One region of the Stenotrophomonas sp. K-6 genome, then DNA from elsewhere that is predicted to be linked to it. Evidence: riboswitches for the same ligand, from Rfam matches in the RefSeq annotation. Region 1 holds a riboswitch; the other holds the start of a gene.
The links. Region 1 has a riboswitch for glycine ahead of gcvP (aminomethyl-transferring glycine dehydrogenase). Riboswitches for the same ligand answer to the same signal wherever they lie in the genome.
Positions count from the first base shown of each region.

Region 2: linked by a shared signal. The riboswitch ahead of AC13F7_RS01650 (trimeric intracellular cation channel family protein) and the one ahead of gcvP (aminomethyl-transferring glycine dehydrogenase) in region 1 are both predicted to bind glycine.

Region 1 covers NZ_JBSPUC010000001.1:1,070,387-1,074,685, reverse strand. Annotated here, with positions in the region: gene AC13F7_RS04695 (multidrug effflux MFS transporter) at 53-1,276, opposite strand; glycine riboswitch at 1,556-1,658, shown strand; gene gcvP (aminomethyl-transferring glycine dehydrogenase) at 1,748-4,299, shown strand, end outside.
Region 2 covers NZ_JBSPUC010000001.1:379,156-383,454, forward strand. Annotated here, with positions in the region: gene AC13F7_RS01640 (MdtB/MuxB family multidrug efflux RND transporter permease subunit) at 1-447, opposite strand, end outside; gene AC13F7_RS01645 (MdtA/MuxA family multidrug efflux RND transporter periplasmic adaptor subunit) at 444-1,559, opposite strand; gene AC13F7_RS01650 (trimeric intracellular cation channel family protein) at 1,814-2,431, opposite strand; glycine riboswitch at 2,525-2,616, opposite strand; glycine riboswitch at 2,625-2,718, opposite strand; gene AC13F7_RS01655 (GIY-YIG nuclease family protein) at 2,763-3,032, shown strand; gene AC13F7_RS01660 (ribonuclease E inhibitor RraB) at 3,119-3,463, shown strand; gene AC13F7_RS01665 (nuclear transport factor 2 family protein) at 3,517-3,951, shown strand; gene AC13F7_RS01670 (NAD(P)/FAD-dependent oxidoreductase) at 4,003-4,299, opposite strand, start outside.

The DNA of each region.
Region 1 (4,299 bases):
CAAAGGGCAAAGGATACCGCACGGGCCCTGGTGGGCCCGCTGCCTGCCGGGCTTACTCGATCGGCGTCAGCACGGCGCGGCGGCGCTCGCAATACCGTTCCCAGTACCAGAACGAGCCGCCCAGCGCGAAGAATCCCATGTAGCCCAGCGCTAGATGCACCGGGCTGCTGCTGAGCATCGGCGAGACCACACCGGCCACGACGGTGTTGATCATCAGCTGGATGAACATCTGCATCGAAGAGGCCAGGCCGCGCTGGTGCGGGTACATGTCCAGCACCGCCAGCGCCAGCACCGGGAAGATCAGCGCCATGCCCACGCCGCCCAGGAAGATCGGCATCACCGCCCACGGCAGCGCGATCTGCTGCACGGACAGCACGTAGGTGATATTGAGCACCGCCGACAGCGCACACAGGCCGAATCCGATCGCGATCTGCCGCTGCGGCAGGATCCGCCCGGCCATCCGCCCGGACAGGAACGAGCCCATCGTCATGCCGCCGATGGTCGGAATGAACAACCAGGCAAACCCGCCCTCGCCCAGCTTGAGGTGCTGCATCACCAGCACCGGCGCCGAGGCGATGTACAGGAAAATGCCCGAAAAATTCAGCGCACCGGCGGCCGACAGCCGCAGCAGGCGCGCGTTGGAGCCCATGCGCGCATAGCTGCGCAGCAGTTCACGCATCGACAGTGGCGTGCGCGCCTCGGCCGGATGGGTTTCCGGCAGCCACTTGCCCGTGGCCAGCAGCAGGACCACGCCGAACAGCACCAGGAACCAGAAGATCAGCGGCCAGTCGCCGCCGCCGAGCAGGATCCAGCCGCCGATGATCGGCGCGATCGCCGGGGCCACGCCGAAGATCATCGAGACCTGGCTCATCAGGCGCTGCGCATCGGCACCGTGGTACAGATCGCGGATCACCGCGCGGCCGACGATCACGCCCACGCCCGCGGTAACGCCCTGCAGCGCGCGGAACACCAGCAGCGTGGTCATGTCGCGCGACAGCGCGCAGCCGATCGAGGCGCCGATGAACAGCACCAGCCCGCCGATGATCACCCGCTTGCGGCCAAACGCATCGGACAGCGGGCCGTGCGCCAGGCTCATCAGGCCGTAGAACAGCAGGTAGACGCTGATGGTCTGCTGCACCGCGACCTGGTCCACCTGCATGCGCTCGCCCAGCAGCAGGAAGGCCGGGAAAATGGTGTCGATCGAGAACGGACCGAACATCGCCAGGCCTGCAAGCAGCAGGGCCAGGCGGCGGGTCGAGGGTGAGGCGGGCGTCATGCGGGCTTCCGTCAGCGGCCATGCGCAATGCACGGCGGGCGCCGGCCCGGGACGGGCAGCGCCAGATGAATACGAGGATCCAGTGATCATAGGCCTTTGCCGCCCCCGGCACCATGGCCAGGTGCAGTTTCCGGGGTCCGTGCGCCCCCGTATTCAGGTGCTGGAAAGGCCCAGCGAGTGAAAGCGCTGGGCTATAATCGCCGCGCTACATGGTGGGAGAAGCGGACACCCGCTGCCGAAGGCGCAACGCCCGTAATCGCTCAGGCCCGATACCACCCGTACCAAAACTCTGGAGAGACCGGCCCATTGCCGGCGCCGAAGGGGCACGAAGCACGCAGATGCGCGCTTTTAAACTCTCAGGCAAAAGGACAGAGGGGCACCCAGGAAGACCGCAAGGTCCGGTGGATCGCTGTCGCCCGCGACGCGCCCTGGCCCCGGCCGCCTTCCGAACGTGCGTGCCCTCTCTTCCGGATGCCAGCCATGTCCCAGAACACCCCCTCCCTGCGCGAGCTTGAACACAGCCACGCGTTCGTCGAACGCCATATCGGCCCCAACGACGCCGAAATCGCGCAGATGCTCGACGTGGTCGGCCACGCCTCGCTGGACGCGCTGACCGATGCGATCGTCCCGGCCGGGATCAAGTCGCCAGCACCGCTCGACCTGCCCGAGTCGCTGACCGAAGTGCAGGCGCTGGCCAAGATCCGCGCCATCGCCGACAAGAACCAGGTGTTCCGCACCTTCATCGGCCAGGGCTACTACGGCACGCTGACCCCAAACGTCATCCTGCGCAACGTGCTGGAAAACCCGGCGTGGTACACCGCCTACACCCCGTACCAGGCCGAGATTTCGCAGGGCCGCATGGAAGCGCTGATCAACTTCCAGACGCTGTGCGCGGACCTGACCGGCATGGAGATCGCCAACGCCTCGCTGCTCGATGAAGCCACTGCCGCAGCCGAAGCGATGACGCTGGCCAAGCGCTCGGCCAAATCCAAGTCCGATACCTTCTTCGTGCACGACGCCGTGCACCCGCAGACGCTGGAACTGCTGCGCACCCGCGCCGAGCCGATGGGCATCGTGCTGCGCGTGGGTACGCCGGCCGAGGCGATGGAAGCTGAAGCCTACGGCGTGCTGCTGCAGTACCCGGATACCTTCGGCCATATCGGCGATTACAAGGCGCTGGCCGATGCCGTGCACGCGCGCGGCGGCCTGGTCGCCGTGGCCACCGATCTGCTCGCACTGACCCTGATCGCCGCCCCCGGCGAATGGGGCGCGGACATCGTGGTCGGCAACTCGCAGCGGTTCGGCGTGCCGTTCGGTTTCGGTGGCCCGCATGCCGCCTTCATGGCCTGCCGCGATGCGTACAAGCGCTCGATGCCGGGCCGCCTGATCGGTGTCTCGGTCGATGCGCAGGGCAATGCCGCCTACCGTCTGACCCTGCAGACCCGCGAGCAGCACATCCGCCGCGAGAAGGCGACCTCCAACATCTGCACCGCCCAGGTGCTGCTGGCGGTGATGGCCTCGATGTACGCCGTGTACCACGGCCCGGAAGGCCTGACCCGCATCGCCCGCCGTACCCACCGCCTAGCCGCGATCCTGGCCGCCGCACTGCGCGGCGCCGGCGTCAACGTGGGCGAGCACTTCTTCGACACCCTGCACGTCAAGGATGTGGACGCCAAGGCGATCCACGCCAAGGCTGCGGCGGCGCGCATCAACCTGCGCGCGATCGACAGCGATGCAGTCGGCATCAGCCTGGATGAAACCGCGACCCGCGCCGACATCGTCGCGCTCGGCCAGCTCTTCGGTGCCACGGTCGACGTGGATGCACTGGATGCGGCCACCGCCGATGCGCTGCCGTCCGACCTGGTGCGCACCAGCGAGTTCCTGACCCACCCGGTGTTCAACACCCACCACAGCGAACACGAACTGCTGCGTTACCTGCGTTCGCTGGCCGACAAGGATCTGGCGATGGATCGCACCATGATCCCGCTGGGCAGCTGCACCATGAAGCTCAACGCCACCGCCGAGATGATCCCGGTGACCTGGCCGGAGTTCGCCAACATCCATCCGCTGGCCCCGGCCGATCAGGCCACCGGCTACAAGGAACTGATCGACGGCCTGGAAGCGATGCTGGTCGAGTGCACCGGCTATGACGCGGTCAGCCTGCAGCCGAACTCCGGCGCGCAGGGCGAGTACGCTGGCCTGCTGGCGATCCGCGCCTACCACCGCTCGCGCGGCGAAGGCCATCGCGACGTCTGCCTGATCCCCGATTCGGCGCACGGCACCAACCCGGCCTCGGCCCAGATGTGCGGCATGAAGGTCGTGGTGACCAAGACCGACGCCAACGGCAACGTCGACCTGGACGACATCCGCATCAATGCGGAGAAGTACAGCGACCGCCTGGCCGCACTGATGATCACCTACCCGTCCACGCACGGCGTGTTCGAGGAAGAGGTGGTGGAGATCTGCGAGATCGTGCACCAGCACGGCGGCCAGGTGTACACCGACGGCGCCAACATGAACGCCCTGGTCGGCGTGGCCAAGCCCGGCAAGTGGGGCTCGGACGTCTCGCACCTGAACCTGCACAAGACGTTCTGCATCCCGCACGGCGGCGGCGGCCCGGGCGTCGGCCCGTGCGCGGTCAAGTCGCACCTTGCCCCGTTCCTGCCGAAGGTGCTGGGCGGCGAAGGCGATGTCGGCATGGTCAGCGCGGCCAGCTTCGGCAGCGCCTCGATCCTGCCGATCAGCTGGATGTACATCACGCTGATGGGCACCGCCGGCCTGCGCAAGGCAACCCAGGTGGCCCTGCTCAACGCCAACTACATCGCCAAGCGCCTGGCCCCGCACTTCAAGACCTTGTACACCGGCCGCAACGGCCTAGTGGCGCACGAGTGCATCCTGGACGTGCGTCCGCTGGAGAAGACCTCCGGCATCGGCGCCGAGGACGTGGCCAAGCGCCTGATCGATTTCGGCTTCCACGCCCCGACCCTGAGCTTCCCGGTCGCCGGCACGCTGATGGTGGAGCC
Region 2 (4,299 bases), 690 kb from region 1:
GAGGCCCTGCGAGGTCACTGCCAGGGTCAGGATCGGGGTATCGGCCGGATTGACCTTGCGATACACCGGTGGCACTGGCAGATCGTCGGGCAGGAAGCTGCCGGCGGCGTTGATCGCGGCCTGCACTTCCTGCTCGGCCACGCCGAGCGCCACCTCCAGCGAGAACTGCAGGGTGATCACCGACGCGCCGCCGGAGCTGGTCGAGGACATCTGCTTCAGCCCCGGGATCTGCCCCAGCTGTCGTTCCAGCGGCGCGGTGACCGCGCTGGTGGTGACCTCCGGGCTGGCACCGGGATACAGCGTGGTGATCTGGATGATCGGGTAATCGACCTGCGGCAGCGCCGCGACCGGCAGCAGGCGGTAGGCCATCACGCCGGACAGCAGCAGCGCCACCATCAGCAGCGTGGTCGCGACCGGGCGCTCGATGAAGGGGCGCGAGAGGTTCATGCGCCGGTCCGCGGCGGGTCCTGCTCCACCACTTCGACCTTGGCGCCATCGCGCAGGCCGTCGATGCCTTCCACCACCACGCGCTCGCCGGCTTTGAGTCCTTCGCGCACCGAGACGCGCTCGCCATCGGCCGGGCCGAGCACCACGTTGCGCAGGTGCGAGGTGGCATCGGCGGCGATCACGTAGACGTAGCTGCCCTTGCTGCCGAACTGCACGGCCGCGTTCGGGATGACCACCGCATCGCTACTGCTGACCTGCAGGCGCACGTTGACGAACTGGTTGGGGAACAACGACTCATCGGCGTTGGCGAACTGCGCGCGCAGCTTGAGCGTGCCGGTGGCGGTATCGATGCGGTTGTCCAGGCTGGAGAGCACGCCGTCGCCGAGCGCCGTGCGCTCCTCGCGGTCCCAGGCTTCCACGGTCAACTGCGGATTGGCGCGTGCGGCAGCGACCACCGCCGGCAGGTCCGGCTCGGGCACAGTGAACAGCACGCTGATCGGGGTGGTCTGGGTGATCGTGGCCAGCGGTTCGGTATCGCCACTGCGCACCAGGTTGCCGACATCCACATTGCGCAGGCCCATGCGCCCGGCCACCGGTGCGGTGATGCGGGTGTACTGCAGCTGCAGGCGTGCTTCATCCACCGCGGCCTGGTCGGTCTGACGGCGGCCCTGCAGCTGGCGCACCTTGCTCTGCTGGTCACTCAGGTCCTGTGCGGAGACGAAATGCCTGCTCTGCAGTTCGACGAAGCGCTTGAGCTGGCTCTCGGCATTGTCGAGCTCGGCCAGGTTCTGCTGCTGGGTGCCCAGCGCACGCGACAGTTGTACCTGGAACGGGCGCGGATCGATCTCGGCCAGCAGCTCGCCGGCGGTGACGTGCTGGCCCTCGGAGAACGCCAGCCGCAGCAGTTCGCCATCCACGCGGCTGCGGATGCCCACCGTATGCAGCGGCGTCACCGTACCGAGCGCCTTCAGGCGCACCACCAGGTCTTCCTGCTGGGCGGTGGCCACGCGTACCGGGGTCGGCTGCGGGCCACCGGACGGGCCGGCGGCAGGCGCGGGCGAGAGCAGCTTCCATGCAGCGATGGCGGCCAGGCCGACAGTGGCAGCGATCAACAGCGGTTTGACCATACAACGGCGAGACGACGGGGGCGTTGAAGCGGACATACGCATCCTGCGCACCCTCCACCGGAGCAGTGCGTCCATGGGGACCGGCCGACAGCGGCTGGTCAACGGGGGAGAGGGTGTCTGGCGGGGCAGCGGGTGGAACACCGCCGCGTGGCTGGATGCCGTTCGAATGGAACGGGAGCGCCATGATACAGGGCCGGGCCGCTCAAGCTCCCGTGACCTTGGTCATGCCCGCGGGTGCGTCAATGCACCTCGTCGCGATACACGAACTTCGGCATTTCCCACTTGAAGTGGATCGCCAGCAGGCGGAACAGGAAGCCACCGCCCAGGCACCACAGCGTCGCCGCATTGAGCGATACGCCCAGTTCCAGAAGGGTCAGGTAGGCCGCGCCGGTGAGCAGGGTGATCACGGCATACAGTTCTTTCTGGAAGATCAGCGGGACCTCGTTGCACAGCACATCGCGCAGCACGCCGCCGAACGCACCGGTGAGCATGCCGGCGATCAGGATGATCGGCACCGTGTGCCCACCCTCGCGCGCGACCGCGCAGCCGATCAGGGTGAACGCGATCAGGCCCAGGCCATCGAGCACCAGGAAGGTACGCCGGAAATGGTGCATCCAGCGCGCCACCCAGGTCGCGATCAGGGCCGCGCAGATGGTGAAGCCCAGATATTCCGGGTGCTTCACCCAGCCCAGCGGGTAATGGCCAAGCACGATGTCGCGCAGCGAGCCGCCGCCGAGCGCGGTGACGCAGGCGATGATGACCACGCCGAACAGGTCCATGCGGCGGCGACCGGCCGACAGCGCGCCGGTCATGGCTTCGGCCGAGATGGCGATGAGGTAGATCAGGGAGAGCAGCATGGGGTGGCTCCGGGAAACACGTCAGGCGGGGGACGGAAACACACACGCATCACGCCAGCGCCGCTGCGCTGTCGTGGGGTGGGATTCCGTTGCCGCTCCCGCTGTCCTTTTGCCTGAGAGTTCGGTGGCCAAGGCCACGTGCCCCTTCGGCGGGTCATTGAAGACCTCTCTCCAGATCGGCGTGTCGGATGCATGGTTGGTGGCTGTGCAGCCACCGGCCTGAGCGATTATGGGAGCCTGCGCCTTCGGCGGGCGCCAGCGCGGCGCCTCTCTCCTGCATCCGGGGCGGATTCTAGCAGCCGCCGGGCCTGCACCGGGCGATAATCCCGGTATGCCCGCTGAACCCGCCCTCTGGTACCTGTACCTGCTTGAATGCCGCAACGGCAGCTATTACGCCGGCATCAGCAACGACGTGGACGCGCGGTTCCAGGCGCATCTCGCCGGAAAAGGGGCGAAATACACCCGGGCCAACCCACCGGTGAAGGTGCTGGCGACGCGTGCCTACCCGGACCGGGCAGCGGCGTCGAAGGCCGAGTGGCAGCTGAAGCGACAGCCCCGGGAGCGCAAGCTGGCGTGGCTGCAGCTGCCCGAACCCGGGTAGCGCTGCGCGCGGCTTGTTCGGGCCTTCGCCGGCGGCATACCATCGATCAACCTTCGTTGATCCGCTTGCCCAAGCCCTGGAGTGCCATGTCCCGCGATCTGTCGTTGTACCCGGAAGATGAGAATGGCGATGTGCTCTGGAACATGCTGCAGGACGGCGACGATCTGACGATTCCGCGCGAGGTGGATTTCGCGCTGATCTTCCCGACCCAGGACGTGGCGATCGCCTTCGCCGTGCACCTGCTCAAGAACGACCAGAAGGTGTCCTTTGCCGCGTACGAGGGCAACGATGAGTTCCCATGGCAGGTGGTGGTGCATCCGCTGATGCTGCCGACGCACCAGAACATCTCGGGCTTCGAAGGTCTGCTGGCCAGCGAGGCGGTCTCCTACAGCGGCCAGGTTGATGGCTGGGGATGCCTGTCGCAGGGGTGAGCTGCCGCAACGCGGCGTGACCCGTTCGAACGTCCCCCTGCCGGAGAGAATCGATGTCGACGCTGTCCCTGATACTCGCGGTTGCCACGGCCGCCACACCGGCGGCCCAGGGTCCTGATCCGGCCACGCTGGCCGCCATCGAAGCAACCTGCTTCGACTATGTGGATGGGCAGCTGGAAGGAAATCCCGAGCGCGTGGCGCGCTCGCTGCACCCGGACCTGGCCAAGCGCGCGATCCTGGGCGATACGCCGGACGAGCGGCTTGGCCTGCGCCGGATGTCGAAGGAGGAACTGGTCGCACTGACCAAGGCCGGTGCCCTGAAGACGCCAATGGCCGAGTGGAACCGGCAGTGCCAGGTCCTCGATGTCACCGGCAACGCGGCCTCGGTGCGACTGGAAACCCCGTGGTTCGTGGACTATTTCCACATGGGGCGCTTCGGCGAGCGCTGGGTCATCGTCAACGCGCTGTGGTACAGCAAGCCGAAGTGAGCGCTGGCAGCCAGGCATCACGGCTGGCTGCCACCTTCGCTGCCCTGCTGATCAGGACGTCGGCGGCCGCTTCGGTCGGCGATCCTCCTGTGCATCGCCGAAGATGATCCGCGCGCTGCGCTGGTAACTCCAGTACGCCACCGCCCAGTTCAGCAGTACCACCACGCGGTTGCGGAAGCCGATCAGGAAGAACACGTGCGCGGCCAGCCAGAACCACCAGGCCAGCACGCCGGAAAGCTGCAGGCGCCCGAGGTGGACGATCGCGGCCATGCGGCCGATGGTCGCCAGGTTGCCGAAGTCCTGGTACTTGAACGGACCCGGCGCAGGCTTGCCGGCCAGACGCGCCTG